Regions from separate parts of the Paenibacillus sp. FSL H3-0333 genome, predicted to be linked through region 2. Evidence: predicted binding sites of a transcription regulator. Region 2 holds the regulator's gene; each other region holds the start of a gene.
The links. The regulator NrdR, encoded in region 2, represses ribonucleotide reductase genes. The targets are predictions, from matches to a motif close to AACACNATATATNGTGTT.

Region 1: the regulator NrdR is predicted to act here: its motif matches at 2,265-2,282, upstream of MHH78_RS24645 (adenosylcobalamin-dependent ribonucleoside-diphosphate reductase).
Region 3: the regulator NrdR is predicted to act here: its motif matches at 4,619-4,636, upstream of nrdI (class Ib ribonucleoside-diphosphate reductase assembly flavoprotein NrdI).

What each region holds. Positions count from the first base shown of each region.
Region 1 is NZ_JBBODG010000001.1:5,559,483-5,567,309, forward strand. Features, by position in the region: gene MHH78_RS24645 (adenosylcobalamin-dependent ribonucleoside-diphosphate reductase) at 1-2,128, opposite strand, end outside; gene MHH78_RS24650 (DEAD/DEAH box helicase) at 2,551-4,296, shown strand; gene MHH78_RS24655 (YqhG family protein) at 4,296-5,363, shown strand; gene MHH78_RS24660 (hypothetical protein) at 5,515-6,591, shown strand; gene MHH78_RS24665 (YqzE family protein) at 6,773-6,967, opposite strand; gene MHH78_RS24670 (N-acetylmuramoyl-L-alanine amidase family protein) at 7,175-7,827, shown strand, end outside.
Region 2 is NZ_JBBODG010000001.1:5,860,058-5,867,884, forward strand. Features, by position in the region: gene MHH78_RS25925 (recombinase family protein) at 1-1,303, opposite strand, end outside; tRNA gene MHH78_RS25930 (tRNA-Ala) at 1,425-1,499, shown strand; tRNA gene MHH78_RS25935 (tRNA-Lys) at 1,506-1,578, shown strand; gene nrdR (transcriptional regulator NrdR) at 1,776-2,252, opposite strand; gene MHH78_RS25945 (alpha/beta-type small acid-soluble spore protein) at 2,418-2,636, shown strand; gene MHH78_RS25950 (lytic transglycosylase domain-containing protein) at 2,738-3,301, opposite strand; gene coaE (dephospho-CoA kinase) at 3,301-3,897, opposite strand; gene MHH78_RS25960 (manganese efflux pump) at 3,907-4,629, opposite strand; gene mutM (DNA-formamidopyrimidine glycosylase) at 4,808-5,650, opposite strand; gene polA (DNA polymerase I) at 5,702-7,827, opposite strand, start outside.
Region 3 is NZ_JBBODG010000001.1:2,306,146-2,313,972, forward strand. Features, by position in the region: gene MHH78_RS10285 (alpha/beta fold hydrolase) at 1-652, opposite strand, end outside; gene nrdF (class 1b ribonucleoside-diphosphate reductase subunit beta) at 1,104-2,063, opposite strand; gene nrdE (class 1b ribonucleoside-diphosphate reductase subunit alpha) at 2,100-4,184, opposite strand; gene nrdI (class Ib ribonucleoside-diphosphate reductase assembly flavoprotein NrdI) at 4,171-4,530, opposite strand; gene MHH78_RS10305 (RNA polymerase sigma factor) at 5,134-5,670, shown strand; gene MHH78_RS10310 (hypothetical protein) at 5,667-6,839, shown strand; gene MHH78_RS10315 (LacI family DNA-binding transcriptional regulator) at 7,339-7,827, shown strand, end outside.

The sequences.
Region 1 (7,827 bases), 300 kb from region 2:
CGAACGGCGTGTTGATCTTATAGGTCGCTCCGCGCAGAACCTGCGGGCGTTTCTTGTATTGCTTGTCTACTCCGCTGGACGCTGCCTGCGGAGCGGGCGCTGCTGCTACAGTTGCCGGAGCTGACGGAGCGGCTTCCGTTTCCTTAATCACCTCAGGCTTGGCAGCCGTTGCCGGTTCGTCCTTCTTGTCTTCCTTCTTCTTGGTCTCCAGCACCTGTACATCACGGCTGCCGTCACGATAGATGGTCACGCCTTTGCAGCCCAGATCGAAGGCCATTTCATACAGCTCGGCGGTCTCTTCCACGGTGAAGTCAGACGGGCAGTTCGCGGTCTTGGAGATGGAGCTGTCCACCCAGCGCTGAATGGCTGCCTGTGCACGGATATGATCCTTGGCGGACAGGTCCATCGAAGTGACGAAGTATTCCGGCAGCTCTTCTCCCGGATGGGCCTCCAGCCATTCCTGGGCGATAGGCACGAACTGCTCATCGTAGCCAAGACGGCTCTGACGGAAATATTTGAAGGCGAAATACGGTTCGATCCCGGTGGAGGTGCCGACCATGGTTCCCGTGCTGCCGGTAGGCGCCTGGGTGATCACAGTTACGTTACGCATACCATGCTTGCGGATCGACTCGCCCACTTCAGGATAGACCTCGGTGATATTGCGCATGAAGCCGCTCTGCAGGTATTTATCGGTGTCGAACGCCTGGAATGATCCCTTCTCGCCCGCAATCTCTGCGGAAGCCAGATAAGCCTCGCGGGCCATGAAGCCATAGAGCTTGTCCAGGAACTCCAGCGATTCCGGGCTGCCATAGCGGATATTCAGCTTGATCATCAGCTCAGCCAGACCCATGGTGCCGAGACCTACGCGGCGTTCGAGCTTCTGGTTGGCTTCATTTTCAGGGAAATGATACGGTGTCTTGTCGATAACATTATCCAGAAAACGCACGGAATAACGGGTCGTTGTCGCCAGATCTGCCCAGTCCACATCGTGGTTCTCCGCATCGTAGAACTTGGAAAGATTGACGGCGGACAGGTTGCACACGCCCCAGCCGGGCAGGCCTTGTTCACCGCACGGATTAGTACATATAATCCGATTGAAATAGTGGCTATTTGACATCTGATTATAATACTCCATGAAAACAACGCCCGGCTCTGCGGACTTCCAAGCCGATTCGATAATCGTATGCCAGATATCCCGTGCTCTGACCGTACGGTAAGGAATGACGCGGCGGTTATCTGCCTTCCATTTATCCAGATCGCCGTCCCAGAGGGTGTCGTAATCCGGGTCGGTGGTATCCGGGAAGACCAGCTCCCAGTCCAGGTCCTCTTTGACGGCCTTCATGAAGCTATTACTTACGCATACCGACAGGTTGGCGTTCGTGACCTGGCCCATCGTCTGCTTCACGGTAATGAAGTCCAGCACATCCGGGTGCCAGTCGTTGATCATCAGCATCAGCGCGCCGCGGCGGCTGCCGCCTTGTTCAATCAGTCCGGTGGTATAGCTGAACAGGCCGCCCCAGGATACGGAGCCGCTGGATGAACCATTCACCCCTCTGACAATAGCACGGCGCGGGCGCAGCGAGGACAGATTGATGCCTACCCCGCCGCCGCGGGCCATAATCTCGGTCATCTCGGAGAGTGTCTCCATGATGCCGCCCCGGCTGTCTTTGGGAGATGGAATCACATAGCAGTTGAACAGTGTAAGCTCCTCGCTCGCTCCGGCACCCGCCGCAATCCGGCCGCCCGGCACCAGCTTCCAGTCATCCAGAATCGAGCGGAATTTGCCTGTCCACTCCTCCTGAAGCTCAGGAGTCTTCTCTACAGAGGCCATCGCTCCCGCGAGACGGTCCCACATCTCCTCCGGCGTCTTCTCGATGTTCAGCGTCAGCTTCTCCACATCCGACTGCACCAGCTCGCCGCTGCGGGTTTTTACCGTTACCATCCGGCCTGTACGCTCTACAATCTCGCCAACCTCCTTGGTTGGGAACTTCGGATCATCCTTCGTCAGGACAAGTACTACATCGCCGACCTTGGCATTATTGCTGTCCGCGTCCTTCCAGGCATAACGGTCCAGGAATATTTTCTCGCTCAGACCCTCTAGACGCTTGTTGTGTTCCACTGTACTCAATAGCAAAACCTCCCAGGATATAATAGGTCATGCTTCCGGCGGCCGGGCAGCCGCAGCCTGCTTGTCCGGCGGAAGCTCCTCTTGTCAATAACAAACAGCCGAAAAAATCCGCATACCAGCTAAATTTCATGCTTTTGTAACAATATATGGTGTGCGTTAACTTTTAAACTATACCACATGTTGTGGATAGAGGTCTTTTTTGAAAAAGCAGCCCCAGGCAGGAATAACGGAAAAACAGGAAAAGAAAGGCTCATTTCCTCCCTCTTTCTCGTTTTTTTGCAGACACTGGAACTGAAAGCTTTCAAGGCGGATTACAGCGTTCCTCTGTGAATTCCATACCCCTCTGGTTATGAAATCTCTCTCAAACGAGCATACTACTGCTACGCATTTCGATATGAAACTGCGACGGAGGAGGCTGCAACATGACGCAATTATTCCGCAATTCCCCGCCCCAAGAGAAGGTAACTTCTGCGCCGCTGCTGCCTGTTCCTTTATCTTTTGAGCGTAACTGGCTGCATGATCTGGAATCGAGACTGGATAAAGGTGGACCGTGGGGCGACTGGCGGTTATCCCGCCTTGCCGTGCAGGGAGAGCAGTCGGGCCTCGTTACCAGCTTCGATGAGCTGCAGTGTATGAAGCATCTGTCCGGGCTGTCTCCGCTTCCCCATCAGCTGGATACGGCACACAAGGTGCTGTTCGAGATGTCGGGACGGGCGATTCTGGCCGATGAAGTCGGACTTGGCAAGACCATCGAAGCCGGGCTGGTGCTGAAGGAGTATCTGGTGCGCGGGCTGGTGGGCAAGGTTCTGATTCTGGTGCCGGCCTCGCTTGTCCTGCAATGGGTGCGGGAGCTGAATACGAAGTTCGGAATCTCTGCCGTAGCGCAAAAGAAAGCCTATTCCTGGGGCAATGACATTGTCGTCGCCTCGATGGATACGGCCAAGCGTGACCCGCATAAGGAAATGCTGCTGAGCCAGGAGTACGACATGCTGATTATCGACGAAGCCCATAAGCTGAAGAATAAGAAATCGACGAATTATCTGTTCGTCCAGCAGCTCCGCAAAAAGTACTGTCTGCTGCTCACCGCCACCCCCGTGCAGAATGATCTCGGCGAGCTGTTCAATCTGATCACGCTGCTGAAGCCGGGCCAGCTGGGGAATCAGGGCGATTTTGCTACCAATTTCGTGGTGGATAAGCGCCAGCCCAAGAACGAAGTCCAGCTTCGGGGCGAGCTGTCCAAGGTCATGATCCGCAACCGCAGGGGCGAAGGCCCGGTGAATTTCACCAAGCGCAAGGTGCGCAATATCCCCCTCACCCTCTCCGCTGAGGAGAAGGCGCTGTATGACGGCGTGACCGCTTTTGTCAAAGAACAGTATCAGGAAGCGGGCGGTAATCTCAGCAGTATGCTCTCCCTGGTCACCCTTCAGCGTGAGGTGTGCAGCAGCCGGGATGCGGTGTTCGTTACACTGGTGAATCTGATTAAGAAGCTGCCGGCCGATTCGCCGAAGCGTGAGCGGATGATGGGGCTGCTCCAGACGATCCGTACGGTCAAGACGAATACCAAGGCGGAGAAGACGATGGAGTTAATTCAGCAAATGAACGAGAAGGTGATCGTCTTCACCGAATACCGGGCCACGCAGGAGTATCTGCTTCAGTATTTCCGTGAGCATGGACTGCAATGTGTGACGTACTCCGGCGGGATGAACCGCGGCAAAAAGGACTGGATGATGGACCTCTTCCGCGGACGCGCCCAGGTGATGATTGCCACCGAAGCCGGCGGCGAAGGGATTAACCTGCAGTTCTGCCACCATATGATCAATTTCGATCTGCCCTGGAATCCAATGCGGGTCGAGCAGCGGATCGGCCGGGTCCACCGGCTCGGTCAGGAGAATGATGTGGTCATCTATAACCTCTCCACCGAAGGGACGATTGAAGAGCATATCCTCCACCTGCTGCATGAGAAAATCAACATGTTCGAGATGGTCATCGGCGGGCTGGATGTCATTCTGGAGCGCTTTGAGCAGAGGGGCTCGCTTGAGAAAAGCCTGTACAAAATCGTTCTTGAAGCGGGCAGCGACGAGGAGCTGCGCAGCGGGCTGGATACTATCGGCGATTCGCTCAGTGAATTGACCCACGCCAAGCTGGATGATAGCGGGGTGCCTAAGTGATGCTGACGCCTACAGAAGTGCGCAAGCAGGTCATGGATTATCTGGAAGCGACTGAATGCACCATATTGGAATCCTCACCGCTGCATGTGACGGTGAAGCTCTCCCCGCGCGCGGACCGGATGCTGACGGACCGCCCTTATTATTGGGGCTTCGTGGAGCGCACCGGCGTAGATCCCGAGACCCTCTCCTTCAGCTTCGTCTTCGACCCGCAGAAGTACGATGAACTGGCCGCGCAGGCCGCTGCGCCTGCGGCCCGCCCGCGTGGCGGGGCCAGCCGCCCGGCAGGGGCGGGGGCGCCGCCGGGGCTGGCCGGGGCGGCGGATGCCGAAGCTGCTGCGGAGCCGCTCGGCGCAGCGCAGGCGCCGGGAGCTGCGCTGCCGCCCGGGGTATCTGCTGCGCCGGAGGACAGCATCCTCGCGCGGTACTTCGGCATCGTTCCGGCGCTGCCGCGCCTCGGACCGGGCATGATCCGCCGCGAGGATGTGACCTACGGCAGCAAGCGCCTGCGGCAGATCTGGTCGGCGGCACGGGACGAAGGCCGGTGCCTCCAGCTGTTCGAGGACCCTGGCCTCAGGCAGCGGACCACGCTGTTCTCGGCCGCCTACGAGCCATGGCTGGCGGTCTGCTACAAGGTCGAGATGACCTGTGACCTGAAGCGGGAGGAGCTACATTTCATCGCGGTGTCGTTAACCTCCGGGCTGATCGTCCCGGACTTCGAGGCCCGGCTGGCCGGCAAGGAGCTGACGCCCCGGCTGCCGGAGAACATTCATGTCCAGCCGTTCGAGCTGGGGATTACGGACGGGGCCGACCGGCTGGAGGGATATCTGACCTCGAAGCTGGCGCTGCTGGATTACACCTGGGCGGAAGAAGCGCGCGAACGATTGGAGCTGGAGCTTAGCATCGTGGACATCTACTACGCGGAGCTGCTGAAGGAACCGGAAGAAGAGAAGCGCCTCGCCATCCTGGAGCAGTACAACCGCCGCCGCCAGGAGACCTCGTGGCAATATGAGCCGCAGATTGCAGTTTCTGCCGTAACATACGGATTGTTTCATCTGCGCAGCACATAGAATGCGACCTGGTCCGCTAAAAGCAGGCAAAAAAACAGCGAAACTCCCGCCGCCGGCCGCGACAGCAAGCAACAGCCTTTTCAAGGCTTGTCCCCTACAATGAACAGTAAGAAGCGTACATTCCCTCTAAACAGGAAAGGTGACTGAACCTATGAATATCACTGCGAGGCAGAAGAGCTTCCGGCGGCATGGCCGCCTGCTCCTCTGTCTGATTCTTGGACTGACTCTGTTGGCTGCCAGCGCCTCCTCTCCCCAGGCGCTAGCGTCACAATCCAGCCGACTGAGCGTGACGCAGGCCGTCACGCAGGAGGTGCTTCCGGGACTTGAGATGAAGCCGATTCCAGCGCCGGAAACGCTGCAGGCCTTCACCCGCCAGACGATTAGCCAGCTCTCGGCGGATGCTCCGTTTAAGGAATGGAAGGATGCCGGCACGGAGGTCTACCCTCTTGGTCCGGGAACGCGCAGCTGGCTGGTCAATGTGATGCACAGCGGTCAACGGATCGGCTATCTCATTATCTCCGCTGCGGATCAGGGCGGCTATCTGCTTAGCGAATACGGAGCCGGAACCGATGGTCTCCCTTACAGTATGACTGAACTGCGCCAGTATCTGGTGCAGCAAGGACTGATACCCTCTAATTCTTCAGGTGCCATCGGGGTTACGGCGCTCTATGCTCCAATGCTGCCTGTCTGGAAAATCACTACGGAGAACAGAACGTTGTATCTGAATGCTACCGTTCTGGAGACGCTGCCCTGGAGTCAGAGCCAGGCTGAGCATATTCTTAATGCTGCACCGGAAGCCTCAGCCATGCTGTCCTCCGGCCCGGGCCAGGCGCGCACTCCCCAGCCCGCCTTGCGGAGCGGCGGAGAGGATGACCCGTATGCCGATCTGCTGTGGCTGACCGCACCCGGGCTGAAGACGTTGAACGGAGCAAGCCTGAGCGCTCTGCTTCAGGAGCGGGGCAGTCTCGCCTTCCAGTCCCCGGGGCACAACGATACCCTGGGCGCGCCATTCATGATTACAGGCAGTCAGAGCTGGCTGAAGCCAGGCGCTTCCCGGGACCAAGGCAGCACTGAAGCCGCCGTAGTCTATGCCGCCGCCGGTCCCGGTGGCATCCGCTATCTCCCGCTTAGCGCCCTTCAGAAGGCAGGCATCTTCCACAAGCTGCCGGTGCAGCTGCCCGGGGGAGCCACGCTGGGCTCGGCTGTTCTGCCCGGCTCAAGCCGGTAGACTGGCACTGGCCAGAATTCCTGCTCCATACTGAAACAGCCTTCCCGGGTGCCGCCTGCACGACGCCACTTGGGAAGGCTGTTTGCTTATACACCTAAATTCTACTCAGCGTCCGCTTTCTCCGAATTCAGGTGCATTTATACACCTGATTTCCTCTCAACGCCCGCTCACTGCTGAAGCGCTACTCCTTACGCTCCCCTCCCCGGCTCCATTTGCTGCGCCACACGGACCAGGCGAGCGGCAGCGTGCCGAACCATTTTTCCGCCCACGGCTGCTTCTCTGCCTTCCGCCGGGCATGGACAGCGCGAGGGTTCTCAATGTAGACGACTACCTTTTCCGTAATATACTTCACCAGATCATCTCCGCCGGATGCCATCTCATACACCTCCCAGGTGAGTACCGGGGCGGGCTCCCGCCCCTTGACCTTATGCCTATAGTGTGCTCCAATCCTCCGATCTCTAAACCGGAATCCGAAGCTTCGTATAGGTTAGGCCGTTAAGGCACAATCTAACAAGACTACACCTGTATAAACCGTCATTAAGTACAAGTAGCTGTTGATTATTCCGGCAGGGAGGTTATTCACTTGAGACAGTCAGAAGCATTAGAGCCCCATACGGCTACACATTCCCATCATTCAAAAGAGCAGCCTGAGCTGAGATCCGGGCGGCGGCTTAAGCGGATCATAGCCGCAGCAAGCGTTCTGCTCATGTTAACGGCAGGAGACACCGCAGTGATTCACGCGGCTGCCCCCCGCACTAATCCGCAGGCAGAGCAGCCCGGACAGCGCCAGCATATGCTCGGCCATGACCAGCGGATCATTCTGATTGATGCCGGCCATGGGGGGATTGACGGCGGAACCTCCTACGGCAGCATTCTGGAGAAGGACATCACCCTCGCCATCTCACGCCGCCTCTTTCTCCTGCTGCGTGCAGATGGCTTCGATACGATTCTGAACCGGACTGGCGATTATGCGCCCAGCGATGAGAATCTGTGGCTGAGGAACAGATCCCGGCATTTACGCGATCTGGCCCAGCGCAAGGAGCTGGCAGAGACGCTTCCGGCCAATGTCGTAGTCAGCATCCACATTAACTGGGCAAAATCCCCGTCCAAGCATGGTCCGCTCGTTCTGTACCGCCAGGAAGGGCGCAGCTTTCTGCTGGCCCGGACCATTCAGGATCAGCTCAACCAGCTCTACGGGATGAAGAATGATCCTGTCCGGGGCAAGCCCTTTTACCT
Region 2 (7,827 bases):
TTTTTAGTGTGTTCAATTCATCATATTCGCTTGCCAACTCTTGGTTTTTTTTATCAAGGGTTTCTTTAATATCCTCATACTCCACTAGGTCGTAATCTCTGGCAAATTCTATGTAGTCTATCTTTTTCACAGATGCGAGATAATTATTGATAACAACAGCTACACTATCTTCAATTTTATTTTGTGCATAAATAGTCTGCCCCTTGCAATCAACCTTCCTTAACGCTTTACCAGAACATCGATAAACCGCTCGTTTCCACATTTGAATCGTACCATCAGCAAGGGTGTATTTTTTGGCATTATATGTTGTAGTCAAAGGGGAGCCACAATAACCACATTTTATAAATCCGACTAGGAGAAGGGGGCCTACCGAGGTGTTAATTCGTTCCCGACTATGGTCTTTAACTTGCTCTTTCGACCTAGAACTTCTTAATAATTGGATATTATCAAAGTCATCTTCATCGATAATTACCAATTGAAGTTGTTGTTTTTCGGGCATCGTCCATTCCGCTCTGCCTTTAGTCTCAAAAATTCCTTCAACCGATTTACGTTTTCCATAGGCCGGATAGCCTTTGTACACAGGATTTCTTAGAATAAAGTTCACAGCAGCAGTGTTCCATTTACCTCCGGTAGCAGTGGGGATTGTATTTTCATTAAGAAACTTAGCGATTCGATTACTTCCAAAACCCTCTTTTATCACCATATTGAACATCTGTCTGACAACAGCTGCCTGTTCTTCATTGATCTGCAGCTTCATCAGCTCTTTTCCTTTCTTATTTTTAATTCCTGAAGGTGTTAATCTGTACCCGAATGGAGCAGTGCCACCTCTAAAAGCACCATCTTCAGCCATTTGTGTATGTTTTTCATCAACGCGTATCGAAGTTTTTTGGGATTCGTTATTTGATTGCCAAAATCTTAGGAAGTTTGTAACGTCGTGTCCTTCCTCTGTGAATTCTTGTTGACCTTCTTTTACTGACCAAACTTCAATTCCTTTTGAGTTGAACCATTCTAATAATAGCGGAGTTTCATATGTCCTTCTTCCTAATCTGTCGAACATAAAACAAAGCAATACATCAAAGTGGCTATTTTCTGCATCATATTTAGCACGTTGAATTTCATCTCTGTCCTCAATCGCTGTCTTATATCCAGAAACGCCTTTCTCTGTATACTCCTTTACCAACACCCAACCCTTACTATTAATGAATTCCTGACAAGCCCTACGTTGCAAAGGAATATCATTACCTTCAAGTTGACCCTTAGTTGATACTCTATAAAATGCTGCGACCCGCTTTTTAATCCCCATATCGAAAGACCTCCAATCAGTCGTATATACTACCATATATTAAACCTAATTATTCTTTTTGTAAATAATGTTGACTGAGAATTATATTTATGATATATTATTTCTTGTGAGAAAAACGAATGGGGAATTAGTTCAGTGGGAGAACGCTTCGCTGGCAGCGAAGAGGTCAGGGGTTCGAATCCCCTATTCTCCACCATTCCATGGACTCTTAGCTCAGTTGGTAGAGCAGTAGACTCTTAATCTATTTGTCCAGGGTTCGAGCCCCTGAGAGTCCATCACATTATGAAAGACCCTGATGAGGGTCTTTTTTTTGTTCAAATTATAGCCCCCATCCGTCCTATTCATTCAATAAAGCTACTCAAAAAGGCGCCCATCGGCTCATTCACCAATAAGCACCTTGTATATTTGTGTAGCTGTCCCGTAGACCGCAGAGCTAGCCTCGCTCCCCTATAAGAACTATTACTCCCTCCACCTACAGCCCGTCCAGCTCCTCCGTGTTCTTGGACAGCAGTCCCTTCAGTTCCTTCATGAACATGTTAATGTCCTTGAACTGGCGGTACACGGACGCGAAGCGGACGTAGGCTACCTCGTCGACAGGGTAGAGCTGCTCCATGACCAGCTCGCCGATCTGGCGGCTCTCGATCTCGGCGAGGGCGATGCCGCGCAGGCTTTTCTCCACCTCAGATACGATGACCTCCAGACGCTCTACAGGGACCGGACGCTTCTCGCAGGCACGGATCAGGCCACGGAGGATTTTGTCACGGCTGAACTCTTCACGGCTGCCGCCTTTTTTGATCACAATCAGGGGGGTCTCTTCAATCATCTCGAAGGTGGTGAAACGGCGGCTGCACAGCTCGCATTCCCGCCTGCGGCGGATGGACTTATTCTCATTGGCCGGGCGCGAGTCCAAGACTTTGGTGTTGGTGTGGTCGCAGTAAGGACATTTCATAAGCTTCTTCACTTCCTCATCATTAGAATGGTCAGGCCCCGCCCCTTGATACACAAGGGCTATGCGGGCATCATTTAATTTCCAGAAAACACCGTTTATTTGTTGTTATGAATCTGACATGTCCGGCACATAATACAGTTACCAACCGATAGGAGGTGAACAGCAATGAGCCAAAATAACAACTCCAATAACCTGGTAGCTCCAAACTCACGCGGTGCCTTGGAACAACTGAAATATGAAGTTGCCCAGGAACTAGGTATCACCCTCTCCCCAGACGGATACCAAGGCAATAAAACTTCTTACGAAAACGGTTCGATCGGTGGTTACATCACTAAACGTCTTGTAACCCTGGCTGAACAGCAATTGGCAGGTCAGTACAAATAATAACCTGCTAAGCGCAACATAAGCTTGCCTAAGAAGTATCGAACGGCCTCCGGCCGTTTGATGCTTCTTTTTACATAACAGCAGCAGAAGTAACAAGCACCCTAGAACTCACTGTAGAGCTCGGTGTATTGATCATAATAATAAATTACACGCTGCACGTAGTGACGCGTCTCACCGAACGGAATGTCCTTCACAGAGGCTTCTGTTCCGTCCCATTGCCCTTCATCCAACCAGCTCTGCACCTTACCAGGCCCGGCATTATAGGCGGCTATGACCGCTATACGGTTGCCGTCGAACTGCTTGGACAGCGTAGACAAATACCAGGTGCCCAGTTCAATATTGGAGGAGGGCTCTTGCTTCAGCCGCTCCAGCGACACGTCGGGGAGCTTGGCCTTTTCGAGCGCCCACTTGGCGGTATCCGGCATGAGCTGCATGAGCCCCAGTGCGCCTTTTTTGGATTCGCGGCCGGTCTTATAATTGGTCTCCACACGGATGATGGACGCCACCAGGAACGGGTCCATCTCATACGTCTGGCTGTGCTGGCGGATCTCTGCTTTATAATAAATGGGATAAAACCATGACATCCAGTTGGAGCCGAGAAACAGAATCGCGGTGAAGCCGATGAACAGCAGCAGCAGGACTCTTTTTTTGCGCAGCCACTTCATCATATCAGGCCCAGCCTGTCCCACAGACGGGCAACCTGAAGCTCGGCAGACTCAGGATCACCACTGTTGTCAATCACATAATTCGCTTTCCTGCGCTTGAGTTCAATATCCATCTGGGACCTCAACCGGTCCTCAGCCTGTTCCAGCTTCATTCCGCTGCGCTCCATGAGGCGGGCTAACTGCACCCTCCTCGGAACATAGACCACAATAATCTGATCAAACAAGGAATCCAGCTCTGATTCGTAGAGCAGCGGAATGTCCACAATGACCAGCCGTTGCGGATTCTCCTGTTCAAGCGCATACATTCTGTCCTTGATCTCCCTGCGTATTGCCGGATGGGTCAGGTTATTCAAAGTCTGGAGCGCCTCCGGGTCCCGGAAGACAATCTCGCCAAGACCTGCCCGGTCCAGCGAACCGTCAGGCAGCAGAATGCGGTCTCCAAAAGCCTCCACCGCCGCCGCCAGCACCGGGTGCCCGGGGAGCATCACCTCTCTGGCGATGACATCGGCATCCACCAGCGCAGCTCCCTTGCGGACAAACAGTGCAGACACGGTGCTTTTTCCCGAAGCGATGCCTCCGGTTAAGCCTATAATCATGTACTCACCTCATAATAACTTCATTATACCCATTACAATTAATAATATCGCGGGCAGCGCAGCGGCATGCTTCATCCAGTAGCTGCCTGATAATCTCAGTCCTGTCTTCATCCCCATCAGCAGAAAGGTCCCGCTGAATACAGCGATCATCAGCGAGGTGGACCACGGGCTGAATCCGAGTAGTGCCGCACCGAGGCCGGCACCGAAGGCATCCAGCGACAACGCGATCCCCAGAATCATGGCTTCCATGGAGGAGATGCTCCCCGAGGCATCCATATCCGCAGAAGATGGTGTGCGGAGAATCTGTATAACCACGCCCAGATGGCGAAGCTCCAGCGAGAATACGGCCGGCTTCAGCTCTGTCTCAGCAAGTTGTGCGGCAGCAGCCGTCTCCTGCCTGGTCTCCTGCCCGGAATTGCCCTTATCGGCTGCCGACGCAGGCTCTTCCTGCTCCTTCTCCTTCTGTGTCAGCATCTGGAACAGGGACCAGCAGCCCATTAAGACGAGAATAACCGCTCCGACACTGGAAGCGGCATTCGGGGAGACTACCTTTGCCAGCAGCACGCCGACCTGCATAGAACCATAAATGACGACCCCTGAACAGAGCGAGATAATGATAATGGAGAGCAGGGGAATTTTCATTTTACGCAGTCCATATGTAATGCCTACACCAAATCCATCCAGACTAAGCGCAAACGCAAGCAACAGCAGTGACAACAATGGGCTAAGCACCCGCAATCCCTCCCGTGAAGAACCGGAGCCGGAGCTCCGTTTCGCCATAATCAGCAATCTTCACACATTATATGGGCGGGACGGGCAGGAAGTGCCTGCCTTTATACATAACGGTTGTAACTCAGGTGTAACTAGCCCGGAAACGGGCTGTAAATGCAGCGCTGACTCTAAATAAAAATCACAGAATCAATACAGGTACCGGCTGGCAATTGGGACAATAATGCGTCCCCCGTCCGCCGACTACGCTCTTCTCAATCAGCGTGCCGCAGGTGGCACACGGCTGATCCTTGCGTCCGTAGATCTTGTGCTGATCCTGGTAACTCCCGCTCTCCCCCTGGCCGTTGACATACGACTTCACCGAGGAGCCTCCGGCATTCACCGCTTCCGTCAGTGTTGCGACGATAGCATGATGCAGTCTGGCCAACTGTTCCTCCGTGAGGGACTTCGCGGTCTCCTCCGGGTGGATCCCTGCACGGTGTAGGGACTCATCTACATAAATATTGCCGATACCTACTATATATTCCTGATTGAGCAGCAGCGGCTTGATCTTGGTGCTCCGCTTGGCGACAATCTCCTTGAACCGCTCCAGCGTGAAATCGGCATCCAGCGGCTCCTGCCCCAGCTTGTTCAGCGGCTTCAGCTGCAGATCCTCTCCCGGCTGGAACAGATGCATCGTCCCGAATTGGCGCACATCCGTATAACGCAGCTCCGTCCCATCTGTGAAATGGAAAATAACATGCGTATGCTTGTCCAGCAGCTCGCCCTCACGGTACACTCCGTAACGGCCCTCCATCCGCAGATGGGAGACCATCACCAGCCCGTCAAAGACGAAACGCAGAAACTTGCCTCTGCGTTCAACTGTAACCACACTATGGCCGGCCAGCATATGGGCAAAGGCCTGAATATCATCCGGGCGCTGAATAATCCGCGGCAGCCGGACGGTGACATGCTCTATCTGCTTGCCTGTAATTAACTCATTAAGTGTTCTTCTGACTGTTTCGACTTCCGGTAATTCCGGCATCATGGCTCACCTCCACTCCATTATACCGGATATCTGCCATGTGCGGGGAGCCTATTTCGCTTCGTACCAGTTGCTGCCATAACTTACCTCTGCCTTCAGCGGAACAGACAGCTGCAACGCTCCGGCCATCACCTCGGGCAGAAGCTGCTTCATTTGCTCCAGCTCCTCCTCCGGCACCTCAAACACTAACTCATCGTGTACCTGGAGCAGCATCCGGCTCTTCAGGCCGCGCTCATGCAACGCCTTGTCCATATGAACCATGGCCAGCTTGATAATATCCGCAGCGGTTCCCTGAATCGGCGTATTCATCGCCGTACGTTCTGCGAAGGAACGCAGATTGAAGTTCTTCGCATTGATCTCAGGCAGATAACGGCGGCGCTCCAGCAGCGTAGTGACATATCCCTGCTTCCGGGCCTCGACCACGATATCATCCATGTAACGGCGCACACCCTGGAATACCTCGAAATACTGCTCAATGAACCGGGCTGCTTCCTTACGGGGAATATTCAGGTTCTGCGACAGGCCGTAATCGCTGATGCCATACACAATGCCGAAGTTAACCGCCTTGGCGGAGCGGCGCATATTGCTGTCCACACTCTCCGCAGAGACGCCGAATACATCCATGGCGGTCTTAGTATGAATATCCATATCCTCGACAAAAGCTTCCTTCATCCGCTCATCGCCCGAGATATGCGCCAGCACACGCAGCTCGATCTGCGAGTAATCCGCCGCCAGAATCGACCAGCCCGGCTCGGAAGGCACGAATACCTTACGGATCTTGCGGCCCTCTTCGAGCCGGATCGGAATATTCTGCAGGTTCGGGAACTGGCTGCTTAGCCGGCCCGTGGCCGCAATCGTCTGCCGGTAAAAGGTGTGTACCTTGCCGGTCTCCGGCGAGATTTCCTTCATCAGACCTTCAACATACGTGGATTGCAGCTTGGCAATGGTACGGTATTGCAGAATCAGGCGCACAGCGTCATGATAAGGCGCAAGCTTTTCCAGTACCTCGGCATCCGTCGAATACCCGGTCTTCGTCTTCTTCACGACCGGCAGACCGAGCTTCACGAACAGAACCTCGCCCAGCTGCTTCGGAGAATTAAGATTGAATTCGGTTCCGCAAGCGGCATAGATCTCAGTGACCAGCCGGGAGATCTGGGCTTCAAATTCCTTGCCGAGCTGGACGAGATCATCCTTGTTAACAGCAATGCCCTGCTTCTCCATATCGGCGAGAATCCTCGACAGCGGCATCTCCAGGTCCTGGAAAAGGCCGGTCATGTCCGTCTTGTCCAGCTCCTCCTGCTGCTTCTGTACAATGCCAAGCACGGTCGCACTCTTACGGGCGACATGCTCACCGAGAATCTTAAGCTCAGGAATTCTATATTTGGCCCCTTTGCCGAAGACATCCTCATCCGGCGACAAGCGGGGCAGGCCGTATTTCGTGGTCAGGTCATTCAGATTCTGGCTGGCTTCGGTCGGGTCCAGCAGGTAGGCGGCAAGCTGAACATCGTTAGCGGCTCCGGCAAAAGCAATCCCCTGCCAATGCAGCGCCAGATCGGCACGGTGCAGATCATACCCGCTCTTCGATGCCTGTTCGTCACCAAGCCAGTCCAGCAGAGGTGCCGCAGCCTTACTCTTCAGCAGGGCAAAGGGCACAAAGTAATGCTGCTCCGGCGAAGACAGCCCGAGACCGATCACTTCGGCACGGTGCGGGTTCTCCCCGTTAGATTCCACATGCAGGGCGGAGATGCCCGGCAGTGCCTGAACCAGCTCGCCTATTCCGGATTCGTCAACAATTGTAATATTAAGCTCTGCGGCTTCCACCACGGGGGAACCCGTCAGGCTGCCGTCCGCCGCATGTGAATAGGCGCTCAGCGACAGGCGTTCCAGCAGCGAGCGGAATTCCAGCTTGGCGAGCGCAGGCCCAGCCGTGTCCGTGTTAATCCCGCTGAAGACCATATCCTCCCACGTATGCTCAAGCGGAACCTCGCGGTAGATCGTCGCCAACTTTTTGCTCATGACGGCGCTGTCCGCGTGCTCTTCCAGCTTCTCTTTCATCTTGCCCTTCAGCTCACCGGTTCCGGCCAGCACGCCCTCCACCGATCCGAACTGCTGGAGCAGCTTAAGCGCTGTCTTCTCCCCGACTCCCGGCACCCCGGGAATATTATCGCTGGCATCGC
Region 3 (7,827 bases), 3.6 Mb from region 2:
GGGGATTCACAGCTACAAGGTCCCGGGCGGATTGCTTCATGACAGATTTCTCACGTTCACCTACAGTAACCAGTATTTTGCCTGTGGCCTCACTGAACCCGGCTGGAATGCGGAACGACATATTCTCTTCCAGCACCCGGATCAGCGTCTTCAGCTCCATCTGCCGGCTCTCTTCAACATACCGTTCCAGGTACTCCTCGCCCAGATAGAGCGTCTTAGCCTGTAGCTTCGCGAACCATCTGTACTTAATCAGCGGAAAAGACACTCTGACCGCCGGCCCGATCAGCTTGCTGGCGGAGGGAATGGGCCGCACTAACGCGCTGTTGATGATGGCATAATCGATCAGCTCCGGTCTTAACCCCAGCATCTGAACCAACACCTGTGCGCCCAGCGAGAAGCCGGTGACAACGATCTTTCGTCCCTGAGCCCGCTCCTCAATGAGCAACAGAAGCTCCTCCGCACTGCTGCGGATCGTGAACGCCGTATCCTCCCGGCTGAACCCGTGCCCCGGCAGGTCCGGGACCAGACAATGATACCCGGCGAACGCCGCCACCTGCTTCTCCCACATCCACCCGCTCACGCCCCCGCCATGCAGGAAGACCATCAGACAAGCCCCATCCGGGTCTCCGTACTCCTGAATATGTATCGCCATCCCGTTACACCTCTTTCTTGTAAAATAGCCACTCCTACTCCTACGTCCCAGTAACAATATGGTCTCATAAGTAGAACCGGCTTTGTCTTCCTTTTCGGGACGGTACCGTTTCAATGAAAAGTGAAGCTTGGGTTTCAATGTTTACTCAGGATCTTTGCGGGGAATGAAAAGGTGTATCACAAAAAAAGCCCCGGCAGCTTGTCCAAGCTGCCGGGTGCTCATTCTACATACCATCCAATAGATTGAACTTGTAATATACAAATTAAGGGATGAATGGCGGAAGGGAATTTTGGAACTGTAGGAGCGGTAGCGTCCGCCTTTGTATACGGATTTCTACCGCGAACAGCGGTTAAATCAAGGAAATCTGTATACAACAGCGGCCGGAAGTCCAAACATTCTCTGGAGTCATGACTATCCCAAGATAAAGATACTGCAAGTTCAATCTACCCACTCAAAAATTAAAATCCTCATCCCGCAAAGGCTCCACATTCATAGCCCGCACATACCCATTCCCCTTCTTCGAGAAGAAGTCATGCTGCTTCGTGTGGGTGCTGATCCCGTTCTGGACGATCGGGTTAATCTCTTCCTCATCGAACAGCGGATCATGGCCGAGGTTCATCATCGCCTTGTTGGCATTGTAGCGCAGGAAGGTCTTCACTTCCTCCACCAGACCGATCGGTGCGTAGATCTGCTCGGTGTATTGCTCCTCGTTCGCGTGGAGCAGACGCAGCAGGCCAACCAGGGTCTCGTAGACATCGCTCTGGTCTTCTTCGGATAGCTCCTCAAAAATCTCCTGGGCCAGCACGCCGACATAGACGCCGTGGATGCTCTCATCACGCAGGATCAGGTCGATGATCTCGCCGCTGCAGGTCATTTTGCCTTGTCCGGCCAGATAGAGCGGGTAGAAGAAGCCGCTATAGAATAGGTAGCTCTCCAGTAGTACCGATGCGGACATCGCCAGATAGAGGTCTTTCTTCGTTTCAATCTTTTGATAATACTCCGAGATCGTCTCCGCCTTGAACTGCAGGAACGTATTGTCCTCCACCCAGCGGAAAATCCCGTCAATCTGCTCAGTGGAAGCCAGTGTGGTGAAAATGCTGCTGTACGACTTCGCATGAATCTGCTCCATCATCCCCATGAAGCCAAGGACCGCCTTGCGCTGCAAGCCGTCCACATGCTCCATAATCTGCGGCATCCCTACGCCGCCCTGAATCGTATCGAGCAGGGTCAGTCCGCCCAGCACCTTCATATAAGAGTCCTTCTCGATCTCGCTTAGCGTGAGCCAGGACATTTTGTCATCGGATAGTGGTATTTCATCATCGGTCCAGAACTGCATAATATTCTGATTCCAGAACATCAGCGAGAAATCGTCGTCGGGACGGTTCCAGTTCACGGCTTGGATTGCGCTCATAATCGTATCTTCTCCCTTTCTGTACCTGTGCCCCGCTTAGATGGAGCAGGCCAGGCATTCCTCGACAGACAATTTATTGGTCCGGGTGTAGTACAGGGATTTCAGCCCTTTGTGCGCCGCATACAGGTAAGAACGGGCCAGCTCACGGGTTGTGACATCACTGTTCACATGCAGAACGGTTGATATGCCCTGGTCGATATGAGGCTGAATCTCCGCAATCAGATCAATCACCTTGAACTGGTCCATCTGGTAGGCGGATTTATAATAGAACACATTGTCCGGACGCAGGTAAGGCATCGGATAGTAGGTGGTCGAGTTGGCATACGTGCGGGTCTCGATCTGCTCTACAATCGGCATGACGCTGGAGGTCGCATTCTGGATGTACGAGATGCTTGCGGTCGGCGCAATCGCCAGACGGTAGGCATGGTACAGGCCGTGCTTCATCACCTTGTCACGCAGCTCTTTCCAATCCTCTGTAGTAGGAATGTAGATCCCCTCGAACAGCTCCTGCGCTTTTGCCGTAACCGGACGGTAGTCTGTAGTCAGATAACGGTCGAAATACACGCCGCTGGCGTAGTCGGACTGCTCGAAGCCATAGAAGGTCTCACCTGTCTCGGCGGCAATCTCCATACTTTTCTCAATCGAATGATAGTTCATGGTCATGAAGAAGGTGCGTGCGAAATCACGGGCCTGCTCACTCTCATAAGCCACCTTGTTCTTGGCAAAATAGCCGTGCAGGTTCATCACGCCCAGGCCCACGGAGTGCATTTCCTTGTTCGCCTTAGCCACGCCTGGAGCGTTGGAGACAGTTGTCATATCGCTGACAGCCGTCAGTGCCAGCATGCCCTCATGTACGGATTCACGAATCTTGCCGTGCTCCATCACGTTCACAATGTTGAGGGAAGCCAGGTTGCAGCTGATATCGCGGCGGATCTCGTCCTGCTGACCGTAGTCGTTAATCTCTGAAGTCTCCTGCAATTGGAAAATCTCGGTGCACAGGTTGGACATCTTGATCTGGCCCACATTACGCAGAGCATGGGCGTTATTGGCATTACTCTTGTTCATAATATACGGATAGCCCGATTCAAGCTGGATCATGGCGATCTTGGTCAGCATGTCGCGTGCGCTCATGGCGATTCTTTTCTTCACGCGCGGATCGGCAAGCAGGGTATCATACATGACGTCCAAATCCATGTCATCCAGATGCGTACCGTACGCCTGGTAGACCGTGTAAGGAGCGAACACATGCAGCGGCTGATTATCCTGTGCCAGCTTGTAGAAGCGGTTAGGCACGATCAGGCCGATAGACAACGTCTTCAGGCGTGTCCGTTCGTCGGCGTTAATCTTCTTGCTGTCCAGGAACTCCAGTACATCCCAGCCAAAAATATTATAATAAGCCGCCCCCGAACCCTTACGCTGACCCATCTGGTCCGCATAGGAGAAGCCGTCTTCCATGAGCTTCAGGACAGGCATGATGCCTTTGGCCGCATCCTCGACACCTTTAATCGTCTCGCCGCGCGAGCGCAGCTTGGACAGATTGACCGCAACGCCGCCCCCGATTTTCGACAGCTGCATGCAGGTGTTCAGCACATAGTTGATCGAATTGAGCGAGTCGTCCATTTCCAGCAGGAAGCAGGAGACCATCTCGCCGCGGCGGCTTTTACCGGCATTGAGGAAGGTTGGTGTCGCCGGCTGCAGGCGCTGTTCCATCATCGAGCGGGCCAGTGTACGGGCAGTCTCCACGTTACCCCGTCCCAGATGCAGAGCCACTACCGCTACGCGGTCCGGATAATGCTCCAGGTACTGCTTACGGTCATTGCTTTTGACGGCATAGTCGGTATAGAACTTGGAAGCCGCCATATAGGAAGGGAAGCGGAAATTATATTCATGGGCGATCCGGTAGACATCCTCCATCTCAGCAGCGGAGTAGCGGTCGTACAGGTCCTCGTAGTAGTCATTGGCAATCATATAATCAATCTTGGCTTTCGTATCCGTGAAGGTCAGGCTACGCCGCTCCACATCCTGCATGAACTCGGCTACTGCCTCCTGGTCCTTATCCAATTGGAAAAAGCCGCTTTCGTCTCTCTTCATCAACATGTTGTTCAATTCAATATGCCGCAACCCGGTCCACCTCCTGTTTTATGCGCTGTACATCCCCGAAGGTTCCCGACAATTCAAACTTGCCGACCACCGGTACGTTGTAACGCTGTGCAATTAAGTCTGCGCTGTGCGCGTATAGCTCACCCCAGTTTTTGTTGCCGCTCGCGGCGATGCCTTTGAGCCTGGAGTGGTTTCGTTCAAGGAATGTTGACACCTTCTCTGGAATCTGTCCAAATCCGGTAGTGTATGTAACAAGCACGTAAGGCTCGTCGATCGTCATATGCTCTTCGATTTGAACCGCCGGAAGCTTCAGTTTATTAATGAATCTTCTGACGTTGCCGGTCTTGGAATCGTAAGCAATCAACATGGCTCCTAACCTCCTATAACATGTTGCCCATTCTACTTGACAAGTGAAGAATAGCAGTTTTACTAGATTTATGGGCTTAGCTCTTATATACACTATATTTAGTAATGCTTAATCATTTTATATACCATATATTGAAAAGTCAAGCGGTGAACAAGCCCTCACAGCCGCCCAAAACGCCTCTCTAAATGGCCAATCCCACGCCCCGCCTGCATTCTATTCTCTTATAATTAATTAGTATTTTTTTAAAGCATTTTGCTGTGCTGCGGAATGGTGCAGACAGGGGCTCCAGGGAAGGGGAAACGGCTGTGATTTTTGAAAGCGTTTAGCCTTCGGGGGATATGAATTTCATTGCACTTCGTACATTAGATGCTCCTTAAATTCAGGAGGAAATCAGCTCTGTTGTATTTTGTACACTTGATTTCAGCTAACAGGGGCTAATTGAGCAGATTCTTCAAATTCTAATGCAGGAAATGCAATAGAATGGAGATTAACGGCAAATATCGGCAATTCTATTGCAGAAAGTGCAATATGCATAGTCAGTTTTACAATAACAGGGAACCATATCCGCCGGCAGGAGTCTTATTAGGTGAGAGGGGAGAGAACATGCAGAGTAAAGAACTAACCTATAGCATGACCTGTGCCTCATCGGTATCGCTTCGCGAGATGATGGAGACCTACGGCCAGGACGTATGGAATTATGCTTATGTCTTAACCCGCAACCGGGAGCAGGCGAACGATATCAGCCAGGAGGTATTTCTTAAGGCATACAAGAGCATCGGCAAGTACCGGGGACAGGCTACTCTAAAAACCTGGCTGCTGACCATCACACGCAATACCGCATTCAGCTTAAGGCGTAACAGCTTCTGGCGGAGGTTCACTCCGCTGGGCAGCCATCAGGATCATGGAGGCACCCTGTCCGCAGAACAAGAGGCCATCGGCAATCAATACGCCAACCGGATCTGGGAGATTATTATGGCCCTGCCGGACAAGTACCGGGAGGTGCTGGTGCTGGATATCCAGCAGGATCTTCCGGTTGCTGAGATGTCCGCGCTGCTCGGGATCGCGCAGGGGACGGTCAAATCCCGGCTCGGACGGGCCAGAGAGAAAGTGAGAGCAGCGATGAAGGAGGAAGACCTGTGAAGACGAGACAAGAGAAGGAACAAGTGAAGGTGATGAGCGGGGAGAAGGACTGGTATAAGCAAGCCGGGCGGAACCCGCTTGCAGAGCCTGGATTCACACCACAGCTCATGGCGCGGATTGAAGAGGCTGCCCGTGAATCCTCCAGCGGCAAAAGTGGAGGCAGCCGCCGCTTCAGCCGCATGGCCGCCTTCGGCGGACTGGCAGCCGTCCTGCTGCTCGTCACGCTGATCTGGCCGTTTGGCCCAGGGGCCGGGCTCGATCCTGCAGGGAGGCTGGCAGCGGTCTTTAAGCCTGGCTCGGAAGCGGCTGTAGTGATGCCGTCGGCGTCTCCTTCGGCGCCTCCGCAAGGCCTGGGTCTATACATGATCTCGGCAGAGTTTGAACTAGGCGGGCTTAAGTATTATATGCCCCTTCCGCTAGACCGTAATAAGAGTGCTGCAATGGCTGTTGAGACTTCCGCCGGAATCGTCTGGTCGCCTCCGCCGCCAATGGTTGACTATCTCAAGTCTAAATACACACACAATACAGAGCCATATACTCTTTATTTGACTCCTAAAGGGCATGCAGAGCTATCTGCGGATTCAGCACAGCGGTTGTATGTTTTTCCTTTGTATGCAGGAGGTGCACAGTCCTATTTGTCGCTGGGAAGTTTATTCGGAGCGGGAGATTATCTTTTGTTTTCCAGCAGCAGCTATAAAATTGGAGAGAATCAGAAAAGGTCAGGGGCCAAGCTGTATGTGATGGATGTCAGACAGGCAGGAGAGGGTAAGATTCCTGTTCCCCGAGAATTACTAACCTTAGATGAATCGTATAAAGTCTATAAGTCTTTTATGGCCCTTAATTCCGAAAAGGCAGAGCTGCTGGTTGTTTATTACACGGAAGATGGAAGAGGCGGTTATACACAGCATAATAAGCTGTATGATATTGCAACAGGCAATGCACAGGTACTTTCGGGTGAGATCACCACAGAAAATGTAGAAGTAGTCTCCAAAATCCATTATGGAGAGCTTACTGTTGATTCTAAAGATCCTGCAACCATAGTCCACTACGAAGTTAATGGAGAGCAACGGAGTACAGAAGTTGATATGAAGTCGGGCGATCAATGGTTCTACGACTGGTGGTATGAGGAATACGGTGTGAAAATTGATGCCTCCTCAATAAAAAAATGATCATCTTAGAGTACAGGTGCAGGATGTGTGCTGGAATAGTTTGCTAATCATGAGATGTTCCATTCGGTCGATGGAGGAATTCCTGTGAAGGCAGGGAGTCCTCCAATTTGCCTGTTATCTATGTCCCTTGCGGACTGTGAAGCCTTTATATTCTCGATTTGGCACATTTGACCACGCTTACGGATTGCATGGCCCTTATTGTAGTTCAAACGCGTCTTTACCGGCTGAGTAACAGTGAATAAGAGCACTGGAGTCCGCAGGGCTATTATAATGCTGCTTTTCGGGAAAATAAGCGCATCTCTGTCCGTTACCATTGTGCGGCCCAGTCATTTAGTGTATTTGTCTCACGCCTTAGACGCCGTATCCACTTATTTCGTATTTTCAATCTATTCATATAGATAATTTACTAAAAAAAAGCTATACTTTTTGATAATATCTCTAAGTAAACGTGATTTGTGTTTACTTCTGGAGTTCGATATCGAAGAGTGGAGCGGGATCAATGAAGAAGCTGACTATTGAGGATGTGGCTAAGAAAGCGGGCGTATCGAAAAGCACAGTCTCGCAATTTTTAAATAAACGGTTCAAGTATATGAGTGAGGCGACCAAAAACCGCATTGCCGAGGTTATCGATGAGCTGAATTACCAGCCCAACGGGCTTGCCCGCAGTCTCAAGCAGAACCGCACGCATATGGTTGGCATTATTGTAGCCAATATTGATTATTCGCTGTCCATCCAGTGTATCCGGGCGATCGAGAATGAGCTGCAGCGCCATGGGATTCAGGTGATCATCTGCAACTCGGACGAGAATGCCGATAAGGAGAATACTTATGTGGAGACGTTGGTCGCCCGTCAGGTGGATGGCCTGATTATTTTTCCGGCGGGAGATCAGCCTGCGCCTTACACTAGATTAATTGAAGCGGAATATCCGCTGGTCTTCATGGACCGGCTAGTTGACGGGATCACGACCCAGAGCCTGCTGCTGGATAAC